DNA from 3 places in the Pseudorhizobium marinum genome. Region 1 is predicted to be linked to each of the others. Evidence: predicted binding sites of a transcription regulator. Region 1 holds the regulator's gene; each other region holds the start of a gene.
The links. The regulator LexA, encoded in region 1, represses DNA repair genes until DNA is damaged. The targets are predictions, from matches to a motif close to TGTTCNNNNTGTGTTCNG.

Region 1 (7,581 bases):
TGTCATTTCTGAGCGCTACCATAGGGAAGAAACAGCACCCCAGCAATGCCATAAATGCATGGCACACATTCGGCACAACCCGATGATATCATTAATGAAAAATAGATTAACCTAGATCAAGTTAATCTAGAAGTAGTTGTTGAATATGACGATTTCGTTGTCACGCGACACATTCAGCTGGTAGCGGGCGATCTCGTCCAGCATGTCCTTTTCGAGAGAGCCGTCGCTCAGAAGCTGAACCTGGCGCTCCAGCTCGCGGCGCCTCTCCGTCAGCTGACCCAGCTCCGCCACGCGCTCCAGTCGCTGGCGCTCGAACTTCTCCGTCGCCACGAGCCCCAAGTCTCCGTTGAGCGAATGGTAGCCGAAATAGGAGAGGAAGGCGACAGTGATGAGCGGAAGGACGAAACGGCCCAGTTTTCTTTCTTTGTGATGCTTGGTCCACATACCCGAGCGACATCCTGCAACGCATTACGAATGCCTCAAACTGCCAGAACTTGCTTAAGCAATCGTTGACCCTGCGCTGGATGCAGAAAAGCCCGGACAAGCCGGGCTTTTCAAAAACGTGGAGGCCGCGAGGCGGCGTATTATGCCCGGATCATCGAGCGACCGGCGTAGGCCGCCTGGGGACCGAGCATTTCCTCGATGCGGATCAGCTGGTTGTACTTGGCCAGCCGGTCGGAGCGCGACAGCGAGCCGGTCTTGATCTGTCCGCAGTTGGTGGAAACCGCGAGATCGGCGATCGTGGAGTCTTCCGTTTCGCCCGAGCGGTGCGACATGACGCTGGTGTAGCCAGCCTTGTGCGCCGTCTCAACGGCGTCGAGCGTTTCCGTCAGCGTGCCGATCTGGTTGACCTTGACGAGGATGGAGTTGGCGACGCCCATCTTGATGCCGTCGCGCAGGCGGGCGGAGTTGGTGACGAAGAGGTCGTCGCCGACCAGCTGGCACTTGCTGCCGATCTTGTCGGTCAGATACTTCCAGCCGTCCCAGTCGTCCTCGGCCATGCCGTCCTCGATCGAGATGATCGGGTATTTGCCGGCGAGCTCGGCGAGGTAGTCGGCCATGGCTTCCGGCTCCAGCGTGCGGCCTTCACCTTCCATCTCGTATTTGCCGTTCTTGAAGAACTCGGTCGAGGCGCAGTCGAGCGCCAGGCACATGTCGTCGCCCGGCTTGTAGCCGGCCTTCTCGATCGACTTCATGATGAAGTCGAGCGCCTCCGGCGCGCTCTTCAGGCCCGGCGCAAAGCCGCCCTCGTCGCCGACGTTGGTATTGTGACCCTGCGCCGCCAGTTCCTTCTTCAGGATATGGAAGACTTCCGAACCCATGCGCACGGCTTCCCGGATGTTTTCCGCGCCGACCGGCATGATCATGAATTCCTGGAAGTCGATCGGGTTGTCGGCATGGGCACCGCCGTTGATGATGTTCATCATCGGCACCGGCAGGAGATGGGCGCTCGCGCCGCCGACATAGCGGTAGAACGGCAGGCCGGACGAATCGGCGGCAGCCTTGGCGACGGCGAGCGATACGCCGAGGATCGCATTGGCGCCGAGGCGCGACTTGTTGGCGGTGCCATCGAGCGCGATCATCGTCTGGTCGATATGAATCTGGCTTTCGGCATCGAAGCCGCCGATGGCATCGAAGATTTCGGTGTTGACGGCTTCCACCGCCTTCTCGACGCCCTTGCCGTGATAGCGCTTGCCGCCGTCACGCAGTTCGACCGCCTCGTGGGCACCGGTCGAGGCGCCAGAGGGAACCGCGGCGCGGCCCATGCTGCCGTCTTCCAGAAACACATCGACTTCAATGGTCGGGTTGCCGCGGCTGTCGAGGATTTCGCGTGCGACGATGTCGGTAATGGCAGTCATGATCTCTCCCTGAGGTAAGCTTAAGGCCCATCGGTCATCGACAATGTCTCTTAATCGATGACAGGCAAATTACAATCTCGGCGCCAATCCGCGATCAGGCGGATTTGCTGACGGCGTCGAAGGCGAGCAGCTTTTCCAGCAGCCGCGGCATATCCTTCAGATGCACCATGTTCGGCCCGTCCGAGGGGGCATTGTCGGGATCTTCGTGGGTCTCGATGAAGAGGCCGGCGACGCCGACGGCGACGGCCGCCCGCGCCAGCGTCTCGACGAACTCACGCTGGCCGCCGGTCGAGCCGCCCTGGCCGCCCGGCTGCTGCACCGAGTGAGTCGCATCGAAGATGACCGGCGAGCCCATGGCCGCCATGGTCGGCAGCGAGCGCATGTCGGAGACCAGCGTGTTGTAGCCGAAGGAGGCGCCGCGCTCGCACAGAAGCACGTTCGGATTGCCGCTGGCCAGGAACTTCGACTGCACGTTCTTCATGTCCCAGGGGGCGAGAAACTGGCCCTTCTTGACGTTGATGACGCGGCCCGTCTTTGCGGCGGCGATCAGGAGATCGGTCTGGCGGCAGAGGAAGGCGGGGATCTGCAGGATGTCGACCGTCGGCGCCACCAGCGCGCACTGTTCCTCGGTGTGGATGTCGGTGAGGACGGGGAAGCCGAACTCCGTCTTCAGGTCGGCGAAGACTTCCATCGCCTTCTCCAAGCCGATGCCGCGCTTGCCGGAGATGGAGGTGCGGTTCGCCTTGTCGTAGGACGACTTGTAGACGAGCCCGATGCCGAGCTTGCCGCAGAGTTCCTTCAGCACGCCGGCGACCATGAAGGCATGGTCGCGGCTCTCCATCTGGCAGGGGCCGGCAATCAGGGAAAAGCGTGCCGTCTGCGAGAAGAGCACACGGCCGGCGCCCTCGCCCGCATAGACCTCAGAATTCGGGCTCACGTCCATCGCATTACTCCTCGAAGGCAAATACCACTTTCTGCCCGGTGGCCTCCGCCACGATCAGGCGGTTGTCCCGGCGCAGGAACGGCACGTCATTAGCAGCAAGGACCGCCTCTGTCACGGCGAGATCGGCGACGGCAAAGACCACCGAATGCCCGCGCAGGCCGGGTATCGCGCCCCGGTCGGACGAGGAAGCGTCGGGCGGCGTTTGATCCTCGATGACCCGCAGAATGCCGTTGCGGGTTTGGAACACGATGGAATCACCCTGGCGCATGCCCTGCGCCGCCAGCACCGTCTCCAGGAGGTGACACTCCTCCGCCGGTCGAGCCGCAGCCAGCACGATTTCCCGCAGGCCCGAGACGCCGTTGGCATGGCGCGCCAGGGCGCCGATGTCGCGGGGGAGCGCGTTGATCCGCTGGCAGGAAAACAGGAAGAAAGCCGGCGAACGCTCGTCGGCGGCAAAGGCCAGTCGAAAGCTCGCGGTAACCTCTCCACCCTCGGGCAGCGACAGCTTGCGGGAAAACTCCAGGATCTCTCCGGCAGATACGCCCTCCGAACGATAGCCGGCATCTTCCGCGACGGCATCAGCGGTTGCCAGCACGACGGCGGACAATCCGGCATCGGGCAAGATGCGGCGCACCTGCCGGTCGCGGGCGGTGAAGACATTGCCGGTGTCGGACGACCGGTCGTAGGTCGCGCGGTCGGCGACGGCGAGCGGCTCCAGATAGGCGCCGTCCTCCAGGAACACGCAGGCGTTTTCGGTCCCGAACGGATGGCGGGCATCCGGGGCGACCGTGAAGCCCAGGCGCTGGAGCGCTGCGCGCGCCTGCGGCAGCCCGGACACGGGCAGGACCAGGTGATCGATGCTGCGGATGTTCATCATGGTTCCTCTCGGGATACGGACCTCATGAGAGCGTGCTATGCCCTCTTCCGGAAGGGGCGTCTGCGCAATTCGACGGAAATTTTGACCCTTGCGGAACACATGTGGAACAGATACAGTCTGTTCCGTATTTGTTTCACACCGAAGGGGCCACGATGCTCACGCGCAAACAGCAGGAACTGCTTCTCTTCATTCACGAACGGATGAAGGAATCGGGCGTACCGCCCTCCTTCGACGAGATGAAGGATGCGTTGGACCTGGCCTCGAAGTCGGGCATCCACCGGCTGATCACGGCGCTCGAGGAGCGCGGCTTCATCCGCCGCCTGCCCAACCGGGCCCGGGCGCTGGAAGTGATCAAGCTGCCGGAGGCCTACAGCAGCAGCCTGCAACCGCGTCGCGGCTTCTCGCCGAGCGTCATCGAGGGCAGCCTCGGCAAGACGAAGCCGGTACCCGCCCCTGCGGCGCGGGCCGCCAACGACGAGGGCGGCAGCGCGACCGTTCCGGTGATGGGCCGCATCGCCGCCGGCGTGCCGATCTCGGCCATCCAGAACAATACCCACGATATTTCCGTTCCGATCGAGATGCTGGGACCAGGCGAACATTACGCGCTGGAGGTGAAGGGCGATTCGATGATCGAGGCCGGCATCCTCGACGGCGACACGGTCATCATCCGCAACGGCCAGACGGCCGGACCCGGCGACATCGTCGTTGCCCTGGTGGACGACGAGGAAGCCACGCTGAAGCGCTTCCGTCGCCGCGGCGCCTCGATCGCGCTGGAAGCCGCCAACCCGGCTTACGAAACCCGCATCCTGCCGGCGGACCGCGTCAAGGTTCAGGGCAAGCTCGTCGGCCTCATCCGCCGCTACCACTGAGCAGCATCGAGAGCGACTCGGAAAGACTTGGGTCAAAGCTGTCGCTGCGCCATTCGTAGTGGCGATGGCGGGTCCAGGGGCGGTCTATACCGCGCATCGCCGCAGTCGCCTGCCAGCGCCGCATGTCTTCGCTGCCGCTGAAGCGGATCTCCAGAGCGCCGGTCTTTCGCAGCGCCTTGCCGCTGATCAGTAGCGCACCGGAGTAGCAGTGGTCGAAGCGGGCGCGGGGTGCAACGACGACCGCCGCCAGATCACAGCCGATGCCGGTGAGCCGGCCGTCCTCCATCACCGCAACCAACGCTCCCTCGGTCGTGACGGCCAGACACCAGGCTTTCGGCATGCAATGGAAGAGCCCCCTGCTCTCCTCCGCCACCCGGGCCATCTCGCGCATCGCTGTGCGGACCTGTGCCAGCTGATCCGGATCCAGGGGCAGCCGGTCGGGAGGGTCACTGACCAAAATCGCCGCGATATCTCCGGATGGTGACACCTTCGGCGCTAGCGGCTGTTCCAGCCGCAGCGCCCGCTGCCATTGATCGAAGATGAAGTCCGGCGGGCGGGCACGGTTGGTGGCAACAGCCGGCCCGAGAAGCGCCACGAGGGCACCGTCCTCCGCCACCAGAAGATCGCCCGAGGGATGTCGCTGCGCGTGCCAGCTCAGCAGGAAGGCCAGCACCAGAAGCGGCAGGCCAACGAGCCGCAAACGCGTGCGCAGCAGCGCCAGCAGCAGGAAACCGGCCGATGCGATTGCCAGGAACCAGGGGTGCTGGCGGCCGACGGGGACGTCGCCGCCCCAGGCGGCCACGTGGTTTGCCACGGCAATCACCGCGGAAAGACCGTGGCCCATCAGCGTCAGAAAGGGAGCGTCCAGCCCGAAGGGCATCAGCAGCATGCCGACGAGACCGGCCGGCATGACGATGAAGGAGATGATCGGCATCACGGCGAGGTTTGCCGCCAGGCCGTAGCCCGCAAGGCGGTGGAAGTGCTCCATGGAGTAGATGGCCGTGGACAGTCCGCCGATCAGGGAGGTGACGAAGATGCCGACCATGAAATGCCAGCCGGTCGTGGCGACGGCCCATCGGCCCTTGAGCGGCGGAAAGAACGTCGCCTCGGCGTCGGCCGCTCGCCGGCTCCAGACCGCATAGCCGGCAACCAGCGCGACCGTTGCGGCAAAGGACATCTGGAAACTCGGCCCCAGGATTTCCGAGGGCGACATGGCGAGGATGACGAGCGCGGAGATCGCGACATTGCGCAGGCTGATCGCCATCCGGTCGAAGAAGACGGCGATCAGCATCACCGACATCATCAGATAGGCGCGTTCCGCCGAGATGGCGAAACCCGAGATCAGGTAATAGGCGGTCGCCATCAGCAGCGCGCCGAAAGCGGCGATCTTCTTGACCGGCCAGGCCTGCGCGAAGCCGGTAAACCAGCCCAGGATCGTCCTCAGCCCGACGAAGAAGATGCCGGCGGCGAGCGCCATATTGAGGCCGGAGATGGCGACGATATGGGCAAGGCCGGAAATGCGCAGCGCCTCCGTCGTCTCCTGCGAGATCGCGCGTCTCTCATCGGTGACAATGGCGGCCGCGAAGGCGCCGGCGTCACCCGGCACGGTCGCCCGGATCCGCTCGGCGATCGCGCCGCGAAGGGCAAAGATGCGCCGCTCCAGCCCGCCTGACGCTGCGCCTGCAGGACGCCGCGGCTCCGCGGAACGAAGGGGTGCGCCATAGAAGAAGCCGACGGCGCCGATGCCGTCGAAATAGGCGCTGAAGGCGAAATCATTGAGGCCCGGCAGCGCCGGACCCGAGGGCGGCGAGAGGCGCGCCCGGCCGCTGATCCATTCTCCTGCCTCGAACGGGACGTGCCGGGAGCGCGCCAGCAGCACGACCTGCTCGGGCGGGCGGCGGATCACCGGGTCGGCCGTGGCGGCGAGCCGGATGATGTAGCGCCACCGTCCCGGTCCTGCGGCCTCCCGCCGTTCTACCTCGCCCGTCACCAGGGTCGTCACGGGCGAGTCGAGAAGAAGGGTCGACCGGCGCCAGGTCTCCACCTGCGCCAGCCCGGCCCCCGCCAGAAGCAGGGCCAGCGTCAGCGGGACGAGCGGGAGGATACCCGATCGCGCCCTGGCGACGATGACGACGAGCGTGAACACCCCGAGGCACGCCAGGATGGCGACGGCGGGCGGATCGACGGGAGAGGAGAACCAGGCCATCGCGCCGATGCCGATCAGCACCGGGCAGAAGAGGAACATGTGCCCATGGGCTCTCTCCTCCTCGACCATGGCTGTGAGGCGCAGGACGAACCGGTCGCGGGCGAGATCCACACGCCAGCGCTTGCGAGTGGCTGCCCATCGGTCGACGCCATCCAGCTGCGTATCCGCCAGGTCCGTGGCGGGTGCCTGAGGAACCGGAAGCAAGCCGTTTGCCTCGCGGAGCGAGGGCGCCTCGTCCGCCTCCCACTTCTCGAGAAGCACCCTTTCCTGCGGCATCGGCGGCCCGTCCCGGCGACAGCTTCGAAGCATGCAACCGCCAGCGAAAAAATGCAACCCGCGCATGTGTCGGGCTGCCCGAAGCACTCTGGCGGACCGCATAATGACTGTTTCTTAACCCCATTCCAGCATGGGAGGCAGAAGTGATTTCGGCAGTGCACAATTAGACATCAGCAGTGCTTGGCAGCAGCCGCCGGATCATATAGCTACACGATACGCTTATTTCTTGTGGCGTTTTGGGACGCCACGCCGCCAACAGGTTGGAGGATCACATGACGGATAGAAGCGCAAATCTGGTGTTGGGTGACAAGCACGTCGATCTCACCGTCAAGTCGGGCACGCTGGGGCCGGACGTTGTCGACATCGGCAGTCTTTACAAGCAGACCGGAGCTTTCACCTACGACCCCGGCTTCACGTCGACGGCCTCCTGCGAATCGAAGATCACCTTCATCGATGGCGATGAAGGCATCCTTCTGCACCGCGGCTACCCGATCGAGCAGCTGGCCGAACACGGCGACTTCCTGGAAACCTGCTACCTGCTTCTCTACGGC
Region 2 (7,581 bases), on a different contig from region 1:
GCGGGCACTTCTCTCGCCGGCCGCCGCACCGACCAGAGGCCAGGTGACGGTCTCGAAGAACTGCAGCAGCGTGGCCGGAATGAAGCGGGTGCGCGAGGCATAGACGTGACGATCCCCCTGACTGTTTTGCCCTCCGGTGAAGAAGCGTTGCGGCGTGACAAGCGTCAGACCGTCGCGGGCTCTGGTCATTCCGACATAGAGCAGTCGCCGTTCTTCCTCGATCTCGGCGGTGGTTCCCGTGGCAAGGTCCGACGGGATGCAGCCATCAACACAGTTGAGCATGAACACCGACCGCCATTCCTGGCCTTTGGCCGAATGGATGGTCGACAGGATCAGGTAGTCTTCGTCGAGCAGCGGAACGCCGGCCTGATCGCTGGTGGCATCGGGGGGATCGAGCGTCAACTCGGTGAGGAACCGCTCACGATTGGGATAGCCTCCGGCAATATGTTCAAGCTGCAGCAGGTCAGCCTTGCGGGTGTCGGCGTCCTCGTGGATCCGCTCCAGATGCGGCTCGTACCAGTCGCGCGCCAGGGCGATCTCGCTCGGCCAGCCCACCGCGGACTGACGCAGCGTCGCAAGCAGCTTCACAAGAGCCGGCCAGTTCTCACCGCTTTTGGGTGGCGGCGGGATTTCCGCAAGGGACGCCAGCGGTTCTGCATCGGCGGCGATCGTCTCAAGGATCTTGCCTGCGGTCTGGGGACCCACGCCCGGCAGCATCTGCAGCAGGCGGAAGCCGGCCACCCGGTCCCTCGGGTTCTGGGCAAAGCGAAGCACCGCCAGCAGATCCTTGACATGGGCGGAATCGAGGAACTTCAGACCGCCGAACTTGACGAAGGGAATATTGCGCCGGGTCAGCTCCACTTCGAGGCTGCCGCTGTGGCTGGAAGAGCGGAACAACACCGCCTGGCTTTTCAGGGGGACGCCGATCTCGCGTTTGGCCAGCACCTGCTCGACGACGTAGGCGGCCTGATCGGCCTCGTCGCGCACTGTGACCAGCAGTGGCCGCTGCTGCGATGTCCGGTCCGTCCACAGGTTCTTGGTAAACCGCTCCCGTGCCAGGTCAATGACACCATTGGCAGCCGCCAGGATCGTCTCGGTAGACCGGTAGTTCCTGTCCAGCGTCACGACATCGGCCGCTTTGGGCGAAAATTCGCGGGGGAAGTCGAGAATATTGCGGATCGTGGCCGCGCGAAACGAATAGATCGACTGGGCGTCATCGCCAACCACGGTCAGGCCGCGCCCGCCAGGCTTGAGCGAGAAGAGGATCGAGGCCTGCAGGCGGTTGGTGTCCTGGTACTCATCCACAAGGACATGGTCGAAGCGGCTGCCGACGTCCTCGGCAAGGTCCGGATGCGACACCATCTGGGCCCAGTAAAGCAGGAGGTCATCGTAATCGAGTACACTTTGCGCCTGTTTCGCCTCGACATAGGCCGCAAACAATGTCTTGAGCTCTGGCTCCCAGGTGATCACCCAGGGATAAGAGGACTTCAAGACCTCCAGAAGTGAACCCTGCGAATTGACCACGCGCGAGTAAATCGCAAGGCAGGTGTTCTTTGTCGGGAAGCGATTTTCGGTCTTCGACAAGCCCAGGTCATGCCGAACAAGGTTCATAAGGTCCGCGGAGTCTTCGCGGTCATGGATGCTGAAGTCGACATCGAGGCCGATCTGCCCGGCGTAGACACGCAACAGTCGTGCGCCGATGCCATGAAAGGTTCCGGTCCAGGTCAGCCCGTCGGCCAGCGGCGCGGCCCTGTCTCCAAGCACCTGCCGGCAGATCCGCTGCACCCGACGGGTCATTTCTGCCGCGGCTCTGCGCGAGAAGGTCATCAGCAAGATCCGCCGCGGATCGGCGCCGTTGACGATGAGATGGGCGACCCGATGGGCCAGCGTGTTCGTCTTGCCCGAGCCTGCACCGGCGATGATCAGCAAGGGACCTCCGATCGCACCTCCTGGCAGCCCGACTCCATGCTCGACCGCCTCCTTTTGGCGATCATTGAGCTTATCAAGGTATGTGGCGGCCATTCGTTCACCTACTCCCGCAATCAAGCGCGCATCTGGCGCTTCCGAACAAAAGTGGAACATAGCCGTCCTGTCGCCTCGTGAAAAGCCGTTCCCGAAAAGGACGTGGCCAGCCTCGGCGGGCTCTGAAAGCCATAGTCTCCCGCATACACCGCTCTTTTGTGACCCGAATCGATCCATACCCGCGGCGCCAGGCTCGGCAATCAAGGTCGATGATCTTGCCGTTCCCTTCGGTGCTCTTCTAGCCGAGCAGCCCATCCAGATGTCCGGATGGCGGGACTGCCCGAGGTCCTGACGACCTGCTCTCCTCCTTGAGGGCAGGGAAGGGACGGCAGCCAGCGCCGGCGCAAAAAATGTAACAGCTGTTACTTCTCATCCGCGCCATATCGCGTGTCCGCCAGCCCGAACAAACTGCGCTCCAGGTTCAGCTTGCCGTCGATGGCCCGGTCGATCATGGCCCGGAAATAGCCCCCCGGCCGGGTGATCTGCTCCGGATCGCGGATCGATTTTTCCACTACCGTGGCCAGAATTGCCGTGGCCGCATAAAGGCCGACCTTCTGCTGCCCATCCGCCCAGCCCGCTTCCGAAAGGCCGATCATCCTGCGCAGGGTTTCGCCGGCGCGGCCAAGAGCCGACCAGCTATCAAATTGCTGCGCGATCAGTGACTGTGCTTCGGGGCAGGCAGCCTGGATGAGGCCTACCGAGACCGATGCCAGCACTTCGTTCTGGATGGCGTTCGCATCGCGACCTTGAGGACCGGCTTGGACTTGCCTTGCGCCTTCGGCTTCGCCAGGCTTTTCTTCAAAAGCCATTTCGGCCGCGCAGCGGCCGTCAGTGGATTTTTGTGCCCGCTCGTCAGAGCGGGTCCGTTCAGTCTTCCTACCTTCAGAATTAGGTTTGGGGGTTGTATTAATATTAGAGGTGACGTCGATGTCACCCTCGCCTGACATTTCAAACGGTACATGCTCAGGCGCAAGGTTGGAGACCGTCCGCTGATGCAGCTCCCGGACGCGGTCGGCGCGAACAAACAGCGCCTCCCCGCTGCCCAAAATCTCCTCCAGCTCCGATCTGGCCGTCTTCGCCTCGTCTGGGTAAGCGCTGCAGACATCGTCGATCGCGCGCGCCAGGCGGGCGATGTCCCGCTTGGCTGCCAGTTCTGCGGTCAGCCGTCGCTGGTATTGCTCGACCGCCTGTTTCAGCTCCTCGACCCGCACGCGAGCGGGCGTGAAATCAATGCCGTACCCGGCGACGACATCGCCCGCCCCATTGCGATAGATGAACCGGCGCCCCGTGGAGCTGTCGCGATAGGCCGCGATCCCGGCTTCGACCAGGCGCCGCAAGCATCTGATCACCGTGCGCTCCGAGCGCATCGTGTACTCGGCAAGCTTCGCGTTCGAGATCGCGACAACCGGACGTCCGGCGCCTTTCCAGTCCTCCGCTCGGGATAGCCCGAGGAGAATATCCATGACATGATAGGTCGTGCCATCAATGCCCAACACTGGCGCGGCTTTCTTCAAAAGCAGCGCCATCTCCGACTTGGTAGTGTCAGGAACATCATTTGCCATGGCAAGCCGGGCGCTGGCAGCAATGGCAGGGGTGACGCGCCGAAACGACGCAACGGACGATACTTCAGTCATAGCTTTCCCCGCTGCAGATCCGAAGATCGCAGTCCGAAACCGTTGATGGGAGGAAGCCAGCGGATCGCAAGGCGCAAAAAATCGGTCCCCGTGAGTTACAGAGACTTGATTCACACGCCGGTCCGTCTTAGAATCAGTTTGTTACAGCTGAAGTTGACGGTGCCTGTGTTCCGTTGGCTAATGGTTCAAAGGGCCTGCCGATTGCAGTCGGTGGGTCCTTTTCCGTTCTCGGCGACTAGGTCATCCCAGACTTCCTTTTCTGCTTTGGTCAAACTCCTCGACAAGTTCGGGCAGCCGTTGCAGCAGCCAGTCCGAAAGCCCCGGAAGGCGATTGTCGGGGATAGAGAAGCGCGTGGTGGTCTCGGTCCGTTTGGCCAGCACGATGATCCCATCGCCAACCACCACCTCGAAACTGTCTTGCGTGTCCTTGGAGGATTGATCCAAGCTCTGCATGACGAGTGCAAACCGCTGGTCGCTTCCTCCCTCCAACCACGCGGAAGAGGCCTTCACGTCAGCGATGGCCTGCTTCTGGCTGGTGCTCAGGCTCCGGTTGTTGATGAGCGAGCCGAGCTTTTCCCATTTCGGACGACCGACAGACGGCGCAGGCCCGATCAGGCGAATGAGGTCCTCGGGGATGAGGGCCGCCGTATTGGTCAGGATCGAGATATAGGCGAGCCGCTGCCCCTCCTTGCGTCCCAGGGCGTCGGAGATGAGCTCCCGGGAGTATCTTCGCTCCTTCAGCTTCAAGGCGAAAAACGCCTGCTCGATGAAGGAGAGATTGAGACGCTCGGAATTCTCGATCCCCTGTGAAACGACCAACTCCTCGTCGGTCATCTCGCGAACGATCGCCTTGACGGGCCTCTTCAGCACCTGGCAGGCGCGAAGCCGCCGATGGCCATAGGCGGCCTGGTAATGGCCAGGCTTGCCCGCTATCGGCCGCACAAGGATGGGAAGCTTCTGGCCGGCATCCTTGATCCCGTCGACGAAGGCCCGGAACGTCTCGTTGCCTTCGATGTCCAGTCGGTCGTTGACGAATGACGGCACGATCCGGTCCGGATCGAGCTCGATGATCGATTCAGCGGCGAGCAACTGATCATGGAGACGCTTGTTTTCCTCCTCGATCGATACGAAGGCCCGGTCCATCGATTTGACTGCTGCAGAGCCGATCCGACGCTTTTCCTGTTCGTCAGGAGAGGGGACATTGTGCTTGGAAAGCACCTCCGGGTCGGCGCTGGCAAACAGGCTTTTCATGCGCAGGCTGCGTTCCTTCGGGTTTGTCATCACCTGCCCCACACGTCTTTGATGTGAAGGAAAATCTCACGGTTGACCGAGTCAACGGATTCGAGCGCCCGGCTCAGCGTATCGCGCCGCACGCTCCCCCTCGACAACTCGTAAAGGCTTTTCTTCTCCAGCCCGGCACTCGCGATGGCCGTGGTTTCAACGACAGCCGGTGCCAGGACATCTTCCCTGAACAAAGAACGCAACAGGGTCACCACGTTTACCTGCGGCCCGTCGTTGGGGTTATGGCGCGTGATGACATAGCGAATGAAGTCGTGGCTGAGCGTGCCGCCGCGTTCGTCAATAACCGCCATGAGATCGCTCATCATGGCCAGGAACTGGTTCATGCTCGCGACATCAATCATCGCCGGGTGAATGGTGATCAGCAGCCCTGTCGCAGCATAAAGAGCGCCGAGGGTCAGATAGCCCAGTTGGGGTGGCGCATCGATGAGAACGACGTCGTAGTCTGCCTCGACTTCATGGATGACCGCAGACAGCCTGCGGAAGAAAATCTCGTCGCCCCGGCCGTATCCGTCTGCGATTGCCTGCGGCGTTTCGTGCTCATATTCCATGAGCTCCAGATTCGCCGGGATGAGGTCGATCCCGTCGAAATAGGTCTTCCGGATGACCTCCCGAACCGGGCGCCGGCGGTCGTCGTATCGAATAGCCGCATAGACGGTCTCGTTTTCGTCGACATCAAACTCAGGCTGATACCCGAACATGGCCGACAGCGAGGCCTGTGGATCAAGGTCGATGGCAAGAACACGCAGTCCCTGAACCGCAAGGTAGTGGGCCAGATGAAGCGTTGTGGTGGTCTTGGCGGAGCCGCCCTTGAAATTCGCAACGGCCAGGACCTGTAGTTTCTCCCCGGCTTGCCGTCGGGGAAAAAACTGCAGCGCTTCGGCCGGTCGCTTGCGCGCAAGGTGCTGGCGAATCTGATTCACCTGCGAGAGCGTGTAGATGCGCCGACCGTTGTCACGCCGGTCCGGTATGGCGCTCTCACCGTCCAGCGACATCTGCCTCAGCGTCGATTCTGCAATTCCCAGCAAGGCTGCAACTTCACGGGAGGTGAAGGTTTTCAGCGTCTTGGCTGCCGCTGGTTCATACAACCGCTCGCGGATCGACTGGAGTTGAGCAGACAACATCTGGGATTGCCGGCGGATCTTTACCGCCGACGACTCCACAGGTTGGACGTGCTGTTGCTTCGCTCTCATCTCGCCTCGACGGTTTTTGTGTGATCGGTGATGATAATCCGTCGAAGGAAGGGTTACCTGATTCCGACCATTCGTCAAAGGTGGCTTCTCTAACTCAACAACATATAGACCCGCAGATCTGCAGAAGGACCATCTGCGGCGACGGAATCGTCCAATTTGTTAGATACTTGAGGACGTGAGAAGCTGCCGCAACATTGAGGCTCCCTGACCGAACCCACAAGCACAAGAGGGGCCTTCAGTGTTCCTTTGCGGGTGCTGCGGGCGTCAGAATGCGACTCACAGGTGATTCTATGGTGATCGGCCCGGTTCTCGACGGCCGCTTCCACCTGCTACCAACGCGGCCATCTCAATATCACGCTGATTGTCCAGCAGCAGATCACAACCGCCGCCTGTATCCATCACCTCCTGATTCGCGCATGGATGCCGGCGGATCGAACTGGCCTATCCGAAAGGAACGTCCAGAGGCACATCAAGGAGCAAATTTGACTACGCCATGAAGAGCGGCAGGGGAGAACCTCATTGTTAGCCAAGCAGCGAATTTGCACGCCGGCGATCCTCGCCCAGCATCTCCACCAGTGCGCCAGTTGGACGCCGCTTGCGGCAAATTTGGTTTAACGCAAGAGAAGTGGCGTCTCGTTCGCTGGCATCGCTTCCCTATAGTAGACAAAGGAAAGTATCGTATCGGCAGACAAACCGTCACAGCCGCTGTTGCCATCTCTTCTCATCATGACGCTTGCAAGGCACAATGATGCCCGTTCACAGCAACCCAGGAGGTGAAGGTGTTTCTACGAACCATAGAGCCGGCCGAAGCCGAGGGCGAAGTGGCGTCGATCTATGCTAACGAGCTAGCATCGATGGGGCGCGTGATGCAGGCCACCCAATGCTGGTCAGCAAGGCCGGACATCCTTGGCCCCGTCGAGCGCCTGTTACACCAGATCAGAGATGGGTTCTCCCTGGGCCTGATCAACTTCCGGCTCATCACGCTGGTGGCGGCCAAGCACGTGCCGTCCAGCTATTGCTCCTACGTGTACTTTAAGGCGCTCTCCGGCATGATCGGAAGGGAACAGACGCTGGCGGTGCATCGCGACTACCGCAACGCCGGTCTTACGGAGCAGCAAATAGCCATGCTGGCTTACGCCGAGCAAATCACGATCGATGCCTCTCGCATAAGCAAGGCCGATATTGATCATCTCCGTACTGTAGGGTTCACCGACGTGAATATCGCCGATATCGCTCTCGCCGCCTCTTTCCGCAATTTCATGAGCCGATATTTCGATGCGGTCGGGGCGGAGGCGGAGCCGGACTTTCTGGATGATGATCTGAGTGTCCGGGCTGAATTGTCGGTGGCTCGCAACAATTAGATGTCCTTCCGATAGGGCACCTGCTGGGACGTCGGTTCAATTCCGATTGGTCCATTGGACAAAGTTGTTCCG
Region 3 (7,581 bases), on a different contig from region 1:
TCGCCAAGGACCAGGGCAGAGCTTTCGCAGACGTCAGGGCAGATCTCGAGCGGGCGATCGCCGCCGACACGGCGAAGCGCCCGAACGGCGAGGCCGCAAGGTGACGGATCAGCTTCTCCAGTTCGTCAACACGGGAGGGAGCCTCGCTCTCGCGCTGATCCTGATGGCGAGCTGTCTTGCCGTTCCCGTTCCCGCCGCCCTGGTGATGATGGCCGTCGGCTCCCTGGTGGACCAGGGGGAGATCGAGGCCCTGCCCTTCTTCCTTGCCGGTCTGGCCGGCTCGGTCGTCGGCGACCAGCTCGGCTACCTGATCGGTCACACCGGCCGGTCAAGGGTCAGGGCGAGCACGGAGCAAGGCTGGCTTGCCGCAACCCTCCAGAAGGCGGAGCGCTTCGAGACCCGCTGGGGGGATCTCGGAATCTTCCTGAGCCGCTGGCTGCTCAGCCCCATGGGACCGTGGATCAATCTGGTGGCGGGCATGACCGGCTATTCCTGGGCCCGGTTCTCGCTCTTTGGGCTTCTCGGGGAAGCGGTCTGGGTCGCAGGCTACCTCGCCCTCGGCGTGACCTTCAGCCGAAGCGTGGAAATGTTGTCGGAGTTGCTGGGCAGCCTGACGTGGTTCATCGTGTCCGCGCTCGTTGCCGGCATCCTGGGCTGGAAGCTGTTTACCCTCGCAAGGACGCGCAGGCGTCGGCGGTAGTCACTCCGCCGCCAGCAGCGGCCGCTCGTCTTCGTTCGCCTGCCGCTGGCGGGCAACCGCCAGCTCCGCGTGGAAGCGCTGCTCCTCATGCACATGCGGCTTGGAGAAGCGGGCGAGCAGCAGATAGGCGACGGGGGTGATGTAGAGGGTGACGAGCGTCGCCATGCCGAGACCGCCGACGATGACCCAGCCGAGCGCGATGCGGGCCTCGGCGCCGGCGCCCTGGGCCAGCACCAGCGGCAGGCCGCCGATCACGGTCGCGATCATCGTCATCATCACCGGACGCAGGCGCACGCTGCAGGCATTCTCGATCGCCTCGCGCACGCCCTCGCCGCGGTCGCGCAGCTGGTTGGCGAACTCGACGATCAGGATGCCGTTCTTCGCCATCACCCCGACCAGCAGCACGAGCCCGATCTGGCTGTAGACGTTGAGGCTGGAGCCCGTGATCACCAGGGCAAACACGGCGCAGGCAAGCCCCAGCGGCACCGTCGACATGATGATCAGCGCCGAGATGACGCTTTCGAACTGCGCCGCCAGCACCAGGAAGATGATGGCGATCGCAAAGCCGAAGGTCAGCAGCATGCCGTTCGAGTTCTCGTCGAGCGTCGCCGCCTCGGCAAGCGGCATCAGCCGGGCGCCCGCCGGAAGAAGCGGCGCGGCAAGCTCGGTGGCGACCTGGACCGCCTGGCCGAGCGACACGCCGTCGCGCAGGTTGGCCGAGAAGGAGACGGCGGCAAGCTGGTCTTCGCGGTTCAATTCCGGCGCAACCGCCACCTCTTCCAGGGTCGCGACCGTCGACATCGGCACCATGCGGCCGTCCTGTGCCTTCAGGAAAATGTTCTCCAGATCCGTCGGATCGTCGATCGGGCGCGTCGTCGAGGCGAGCTTCACCGGGATCGCCTCGCCGTCGACGAAGACGTCGACGATCGACCGGCCCTCGAGCAGCGCCTGCAGCGATGTGCCGAGGCTGGTGATGTCGATGCCGAGATCGGAGGCCCGCTCGCGGTTGATGCTGACGGAAATCTGCGCCTGGGTCGGCTCGTCGTTGAGACGCGGCGTCTCGAAGAGGCCGCTGTCGCGCAGGGCATCGACCAGCTTGATCGTCGCTTCGGTGAGCTGTTCGTGCGTGGAGCCGACCATGGCCATCTGCAGGCCGTTGCCGGCGCCGCGGATGCGCAGGCTGTTCTGCTGGATGGCAAAGCCGCGCAGCGCCGGCACTTCGGCGGCGGCCGCATTGATGTCCTGGACGATCTCGTTCTGGCTGCGCTCCCGCTCGCCCCAGGGCGCCAGCGTCAGCACCATGAAGCCGCTGTTGGTGGAGCTGCCGAAGCCGGAGATGGAGAAGACGTTGGAGACCTCGCCCGAATCCACCAGCGGCTGCAGCCTCTCCTCGATCTGCTGCAGCTTGTCGCGGGTGTATTCGAGGCTGACGCCCTCCGGCGCGCTGGCACGCATCATCACCATGGCGCGGTCTTCCTGCGGCGTCAGCTCGCTCTGGACCTGGGTGAAGGCGAGGTAGGCGGCGGCCGAGACGATGATCGACACGACGATCACCACCGCCGGCGCGTTGAGGCAGACGCGCAGCGTGACGCGGTAGAGTTCGGCGACCCTGGTGCCGAAGCGCCCGAGCGCCCCGTGATCTTCCTTCATCGGCTTCGTCAGCATGCGCGAGGCGAGCATCGGGCAGAGCGTCAGCGCCGTCACCGACGACAGCGCCACGGCGAAGGCCAGCACGAAGCCGAACTCGCGGAACAGGCCGCCCATCTGGCCGGGAAGGAAGGACAGAGGAATGAAGACGGCGGCAAGCGTCGCCGTGGTCGCCAGCACAGCGAAGAACACCTCCTGCGTGCCGAGTACGGCGGCCGCCCGCGGTCCCATGCCTTCGGATCGTCGTCGCACGATGTTTTCCAGCACCACGATGGCATCGTCGACGACGAGACCGGTGGCGAGAACGATGGCAAGCAGCGTCAGGATGTTGATCGAGAAGCCGACCAGATAGACGGCGACCAGCGTGCCGATCAGGGCGACCGGCATGGTCAGCGCCGGAATGAGCGTCGCCCGCCAGTCGCGCAGGAAGAGGAAGATGACGGCGATCACGACGGTGCCGGAGATCGCCAGCGCGATCTCCACCTCGTGCAGCGCGCCGTCGATGAAGACGGCGTCATTGCTGGTGATGGCCAGCCGCGTGCCTTCCGGAAGCGTTCCGGCAAGATCGGCAACGGCCGCCTCGACGCCCTGCGAGATGCTGAGCGTGTTGGACTGGGCCTGTCGCAGGATGCCGAGGCCGACGCCCTGCACGCCGTTGGAGCGCAGCGCCGTGGTGCCGTCGTCGGCGCCGAGCATGACGGTGGCGACGTCGCGCAGCCTGATGTTGTCGCGCAGCAGGACGTTCTCGAAGTCTTCCGGCGTCGTCAGATTGGCGGTGGCGCGCACGACGATGTCCTGGGTGCTGGATTCCAGCGACCCGGCCGGCACGTCGAGGGCCGCCGTGGACAGCGCCTCCGACACATCCGCGACCGTCAGGCCGCGGCTGGCGAGAGCGCCCTGGTCGACGTCGATGCGGAAGACCTTCTCCTGGTCACCGTAGAGTTCCACGTCGGCCACGCCTTCCACGGCCGCGAGGCGGTCGGAGATCTCGTTGTCGACGAGCAGCGTCAGGTCTTCCATGCTGAGCGTGGTGGAGGTGACGGCAAGCCGCATGATCGGCTGCGAGTCGGAATCCGCCTTGATGATGCGCGGTTCGTCGACATCGTCGGGAAGCTGGTTGGTGACCCGGCCGAGCGCATCGCGCACGTCGTTGGCGGCTACGGCCAGATCGGCGGTATCGTTGAACTCGAGGGTGACGCGGCTGGAGCCGAACTGCGAGGAGGACGAGATCTTGCTGAGGCCGCTGACGCGGGCGACCGCGCCCTCGATGATCTCGGTGACCTCCTGGTCCATGGTCTGGGCGGAGGCACCGTCGTAATCGGTGCGCACGGTGATGACCGGCTGGTCGACGTCCGGCAGTTCGCGCACCTCGATGCCGAAGAGCGCGGCAAGGCCGGCGACGACGAGCAGCGTGTTGAGGACCGCGGCCAGGATAGGCCGGCGCACGAAGAGTGCGGTAAAGGTCTGCGAGGAATCGCCCTGCGTGGGGTTCTGCGTCTCGTCCTGGCTCATTTGCTGGCGACCTCCGGTGCCGGCTGGCCGGCAATGCGCACGGTGCCACCTTCCCGCACGCGCTGCAGGCCCTCGGTCACGACGCTGTCGCCTTCGGCAAGTTCGGCCTCCACGAGCACCAGATCCGGATTGCGCTGGATGATGCGAACGCGCGTCTTCATCGACTTGTCCTCGCGAACCTGCCAGACGAAGGAGCCCTGGCTGTCCCACTGCACCGCCAGCGGATCGACGGCGGGGAAGCGCTCGCCTTCGAAGCGCATGGTGACGTTGAACGACATGCCGGCGCGCAGCGCGTCGTCGCCGTTCGGGATCTTGGCGCGGATGCGGATCGTGCGGCTGGCGGGATCGACGCGGTTGTCGACGGCCTCGACCGTGCCGTTGAACACCTCGCCCGGCCGCGACACCGAGCTCGCCTCGACCGGCATGCCGGGCTTCACGGCAACGGCGAAGCGCTCCGGCGCCCAGAAGTCGACGAGCAGCTCCGAACGATTGTCGATCGACACGACATTGCTGGTGGTGGTGACGTTGTCGCCGATATTGACCGCGACGATGCCGACGATGCCGTCGATCGGCGCGACGATCGACCGGCGATTCAGGGCAAGCTCGGCATTGGTCAGATCGAGCTGCGCGGTTTCCTCGGCGATCTGGGCGTCGAGCACTTCCAGACGCGAGAAGCTGCGGGCATTGCGGTAGGAGGAGGCCTTTTCGCTGGCACTGCGCAGGAGGACCTGCGCCTGGTCGCGCAGGATGGTCTGCTCGTCGTCGTCGAGGCGAGCCAGGACCTGCCCCTTCGTCACGCGGTCGCCGGAGGAGACCATGATCTCCTCGATCGTGCCGGTGGCCTGCGGCATCACCACGACGGACTGGATCGCCTCGCCGTCGCCGATGGCGCTCAGCCGGTCGTTGACGGTGCCGATCTCGACCGGGCGCGTGGCAATCAGCGTCCCCTGCCCGCCCCCCTGTCTGCGGCCGGCCTGGCCGCCGCGGGGCGCGCCCTCGCCCTCGGCGGGCGCACTGGCCGTTTCCGGGCGGACGGCGGCGATCCAGGTGGCCGGCACGCCGGCCTTCGCCAGCGTATCGCCGGCGCTCGGCACCAGATAGACCCAGAGACAGAGGGCTCCGACGAGAAGGACGATACTCAGCAGGAGCTGTTTCCAAATGCGCATGAAGGTCTCCGGTGGAGGGCCCGGGGGCCGAAAATCAATTGGCGAAAATTACTGGTTGCGGGATTATACATGCAATACCCGGGCCGCATCCTTACGGATTTGTAACGTCGCGACATTTCACGCAAATGTCAGCGTCGCCGACCACTGCATGCAGCCGACATAGGCAGCCGGCAGCGGAAGGACAGAGGCGATCCGCCCGCTTTTTGACCACCGATAGGGCGCGACTGGAATGAAAGCAGAACATCTTTTCTGGCCTTTCGAGTCCGAATCACTACATTGGCCGCATGAGTAACAGTTTCGACGATATTCCGTTCTTCGACGAGGAGCCGGAACCCCGCCGCCCGTCGCAGCCGGCCCCCTCGGCGTCCGCTGCCCCTGCTCCAGGTGGGTTGGGCATCGCCGCCCGCGCCATGGCCGCCCGCGACCAGAGCCGCAGCGTTCCCGACTATCTCTCCGGCCTCAACCCGGAACAGCGCGAGGCCGTCGAGGCGCTCGACGGTCCCGTGCTGGTGCTGGCCGGCGCCGGCACCGGCAAGACGCGCGTGCTGACCACCCGCATCGCCCATATCCTGGCCACCAACCGCGCCTATCCAAGCCAGATCCTCGCCGTCACCTTCACCAACAAGGCGGCGCGCGAGATGAAGGAGCGCATCGGCGTGCTCGTCGGGGGCGCCGTCGAGGGCATGCCGTGGCTCGGCACCTTCCACTCGATCGGCGTCAAGATCCTGCGCCGCCACGCGGAGCTCGCCGGCCTGCGCTCCGATTTCACCATTCTCGACACCGACGACGTGATCCGGCTGATCAAGCAGCTGATCCAGGCCGAGGGTCTGGACGACAAGCGCTGGCCGGCCCGCCAGTTCGCCGGCATGATCGACGGCTGGAAGAACAAGGGGCTGACGCCGAAGGACATTCCCGAAGGCGACGCGCGCGCCTTCGCCAACGGCAAGGGCCGCGAGCTCTATGCCGCCTATCAGGCGCGGCTGCGCACGCTGAACGCCTGCGATTTCGGCGATCTGCTACTGCATCCGATCGCCATCTTCCGCGCCCATCCGGATATCCTCAAGGAATACCACGGCCGCTTTCGCTACATCCTCGTCGACGAGTATCAGGACACCAACACCGCCCAGTACATGTGGCTGCGGCTGCTCGCCCAGCGGCCGAAGGATGTGCCGCAGAACGTCTGCTGCGTGGGCGACGACGACCAGTCGATCTACGGCTGGCGCGGCGCCGAGGTCGACAACATCCTGCGCTTCGAAAAGGATTTCCTGGGCGCCCGCGTCATCAAGCTGGAGCGCAACTACCGCTCGACCGAACACATCCTCGGCGCCGCCGGCCATCTGATCGCCCACAACGAGGGGCGTCTGGGCAAGACGCTGTTCACCGACCGGGTAAATCCGGACGACGAGAAGGTGCAGGTGCACGCCGCCTGGGACAGTGAAGAGGAAGCCCGCGCGCTCGGCGAGGAGATCGAGCGGCTGCAGCGCGGCGACGCCGACGGCAAGAAGCATGCGCTGAACGACATGGCGATCCTGGTGCGCGCCTCCTTCCAGATGCGCGAGTTCGAAGACCGCTTCGTGACGCTCGGCCTCAACTACCGCGTCATCGGCGGCCCGCGCTTCTACGAGCGGCTCGAGATCCGCGATGCCATGGCCTACTTCCGGCTCGTCTGCCAGCCGGCCGACGACCTCGCCTTCGAGCGCATCGTCAATACGCCGAAGCGCGGCCTGGGCGACACGACGATCCGCAATCTGCACGACTATGCCCGCGCCCGCGACATCCCGATGCTGGCGGCCGCGACCGACATCATCGAGACAGACGAGCTGAAGCCGAAGGCGCGCAAGGCGCTGTTCGACGTGATTCAAAGCTTCAGGAACTGGCAGGAAAGGCTTGAAAAGACTCCGCATGTCGAGCTTGCCGAGCAGATCCTCGAGGAGTCCGGCTACACCGACATGTGGAAGAACGACAAGTCGGCCGAAGCCCCCGGGCGGCTCGAAAACCTGAAGGAGCTGATCCGCTCCATGGAGGCCTTCGAGTCCATGCGCGGCTTCCTGGAGCATGTCTCGCTGGTGATGGACGCCGAGCAGAACGAAGACCTCGACGCCGTCTCGATCATGACGCTGCATTCCGCCAAGGGCCTGGAGTTCGAGACCGTCTTCCTGCCCGGCTGGGAGGAAGGCCTGTTTCCGCACCAGCGGTCGCTCGACGAAGGCGGCCGCTCGGGGCTGGAGGAGGAACGTCGCCTCGCCTATGTCGGCATCACCCGCGCCAAGCGCCGCTGCCATATCTGGTTCGTCTCCAACCGCCGCATCCACGGTCTCTGGCAGTCGACGCTGCCGTCGCGCTTCCTCGACGAGCTGCCGCAGGCCCATGTCGACGTCGCCGCCTCCGACACGAGCTACGGCGGCTATGGCGGCGGTCGCGGCGGCTACGGTCAGTCGCGCTTCGACAAGGCCGAGCCCTTTGCCAACAGCTATGGCACCCCCGGCTGGAAACGCGCCCAGGCCAACAAGACCGATGCCACCCGCGACAACTGGGGCTCGCGCTCCGGCCACGCGG

Region 2: EO99_RS0120950 (ATP-dependent helicase) is a predicted target of LexA. The motif match lies at 2,064-2,081, and genes of this name have one in related genera.
Region 3: EO99_RS0111935 (ATP-dependent helicase) is a predicted target of LexA. The motif match lies at 5,251-5,268, and genes of this name have one in related genera.

What each region holds. Positions count from the first base shown of each region.
Region 1 covers NZ_JMQK01000026.1:31,708-39,288, forward strand. The annotation lists gene EO99_RS0122315 (FtsB family cell division protein) at 127-444, opposite strand; gene eno (phosphopyruvate hydratase) at 585-1,859, opposite strand; gene kdsA (3-deoxy-8-phosphooctulonate synthase) at 1,954-2,802, opposite strand; gene EO99_RS0122335 (VOC family protein) at 2,807-3,676, opposite strand; gene lexA (transcriptional repressor LexA) at 3,832-4,548, shown strand; gene EO99_RS0122345 (ComEC/Rec2 family competence protein) at 4,529-7,030, opposite strand; gene gltA (citrate synthase) at 7,303-7,581, shown strand, end outside.
Region 2 covers NZ_JMQK01000022.1:51,107-58,687, reverse strand. The annotation lists gene EO99_RS0120950 (ATP-dependent helicase) at 1-2,022, opposite strand, end outside; gene repC (plasmid replication protein RepC) at 2,385-3,656, opposite strand; gene repB (plasmid partitioning protein RepB) at 3,897-4,937, opposite strand; gene repA (plasmid partitioning protein RepA) at 4,937-6,148, opposite strand; gene EO99_RS0120930 (carboxymuconolactone decarboxylase family protein) at 6,928-7,509, shown strand.
Region 3 covers NZ_JMQK01000008.1:223,939-231,519, reverse strand. The annotation lists gene EO99_RS27815 (hypothetical protein) at 1-104, shown strand, start outside; gene EO99_RS27810 (DedA family protein) at 101-700, shown strand; gene EO99_RS0111945 (efflux RND transporter permease subunit) at 701-3,859, opposite strand; gene EO99_RS0111940 (efflux RND transporter periplasmic adaptor subunit) at 3,856-5,025, opposite strand; gene EO99_RS0111935 (ATP-dependent helicase) at 5,310-7,581, shown strand, end outside.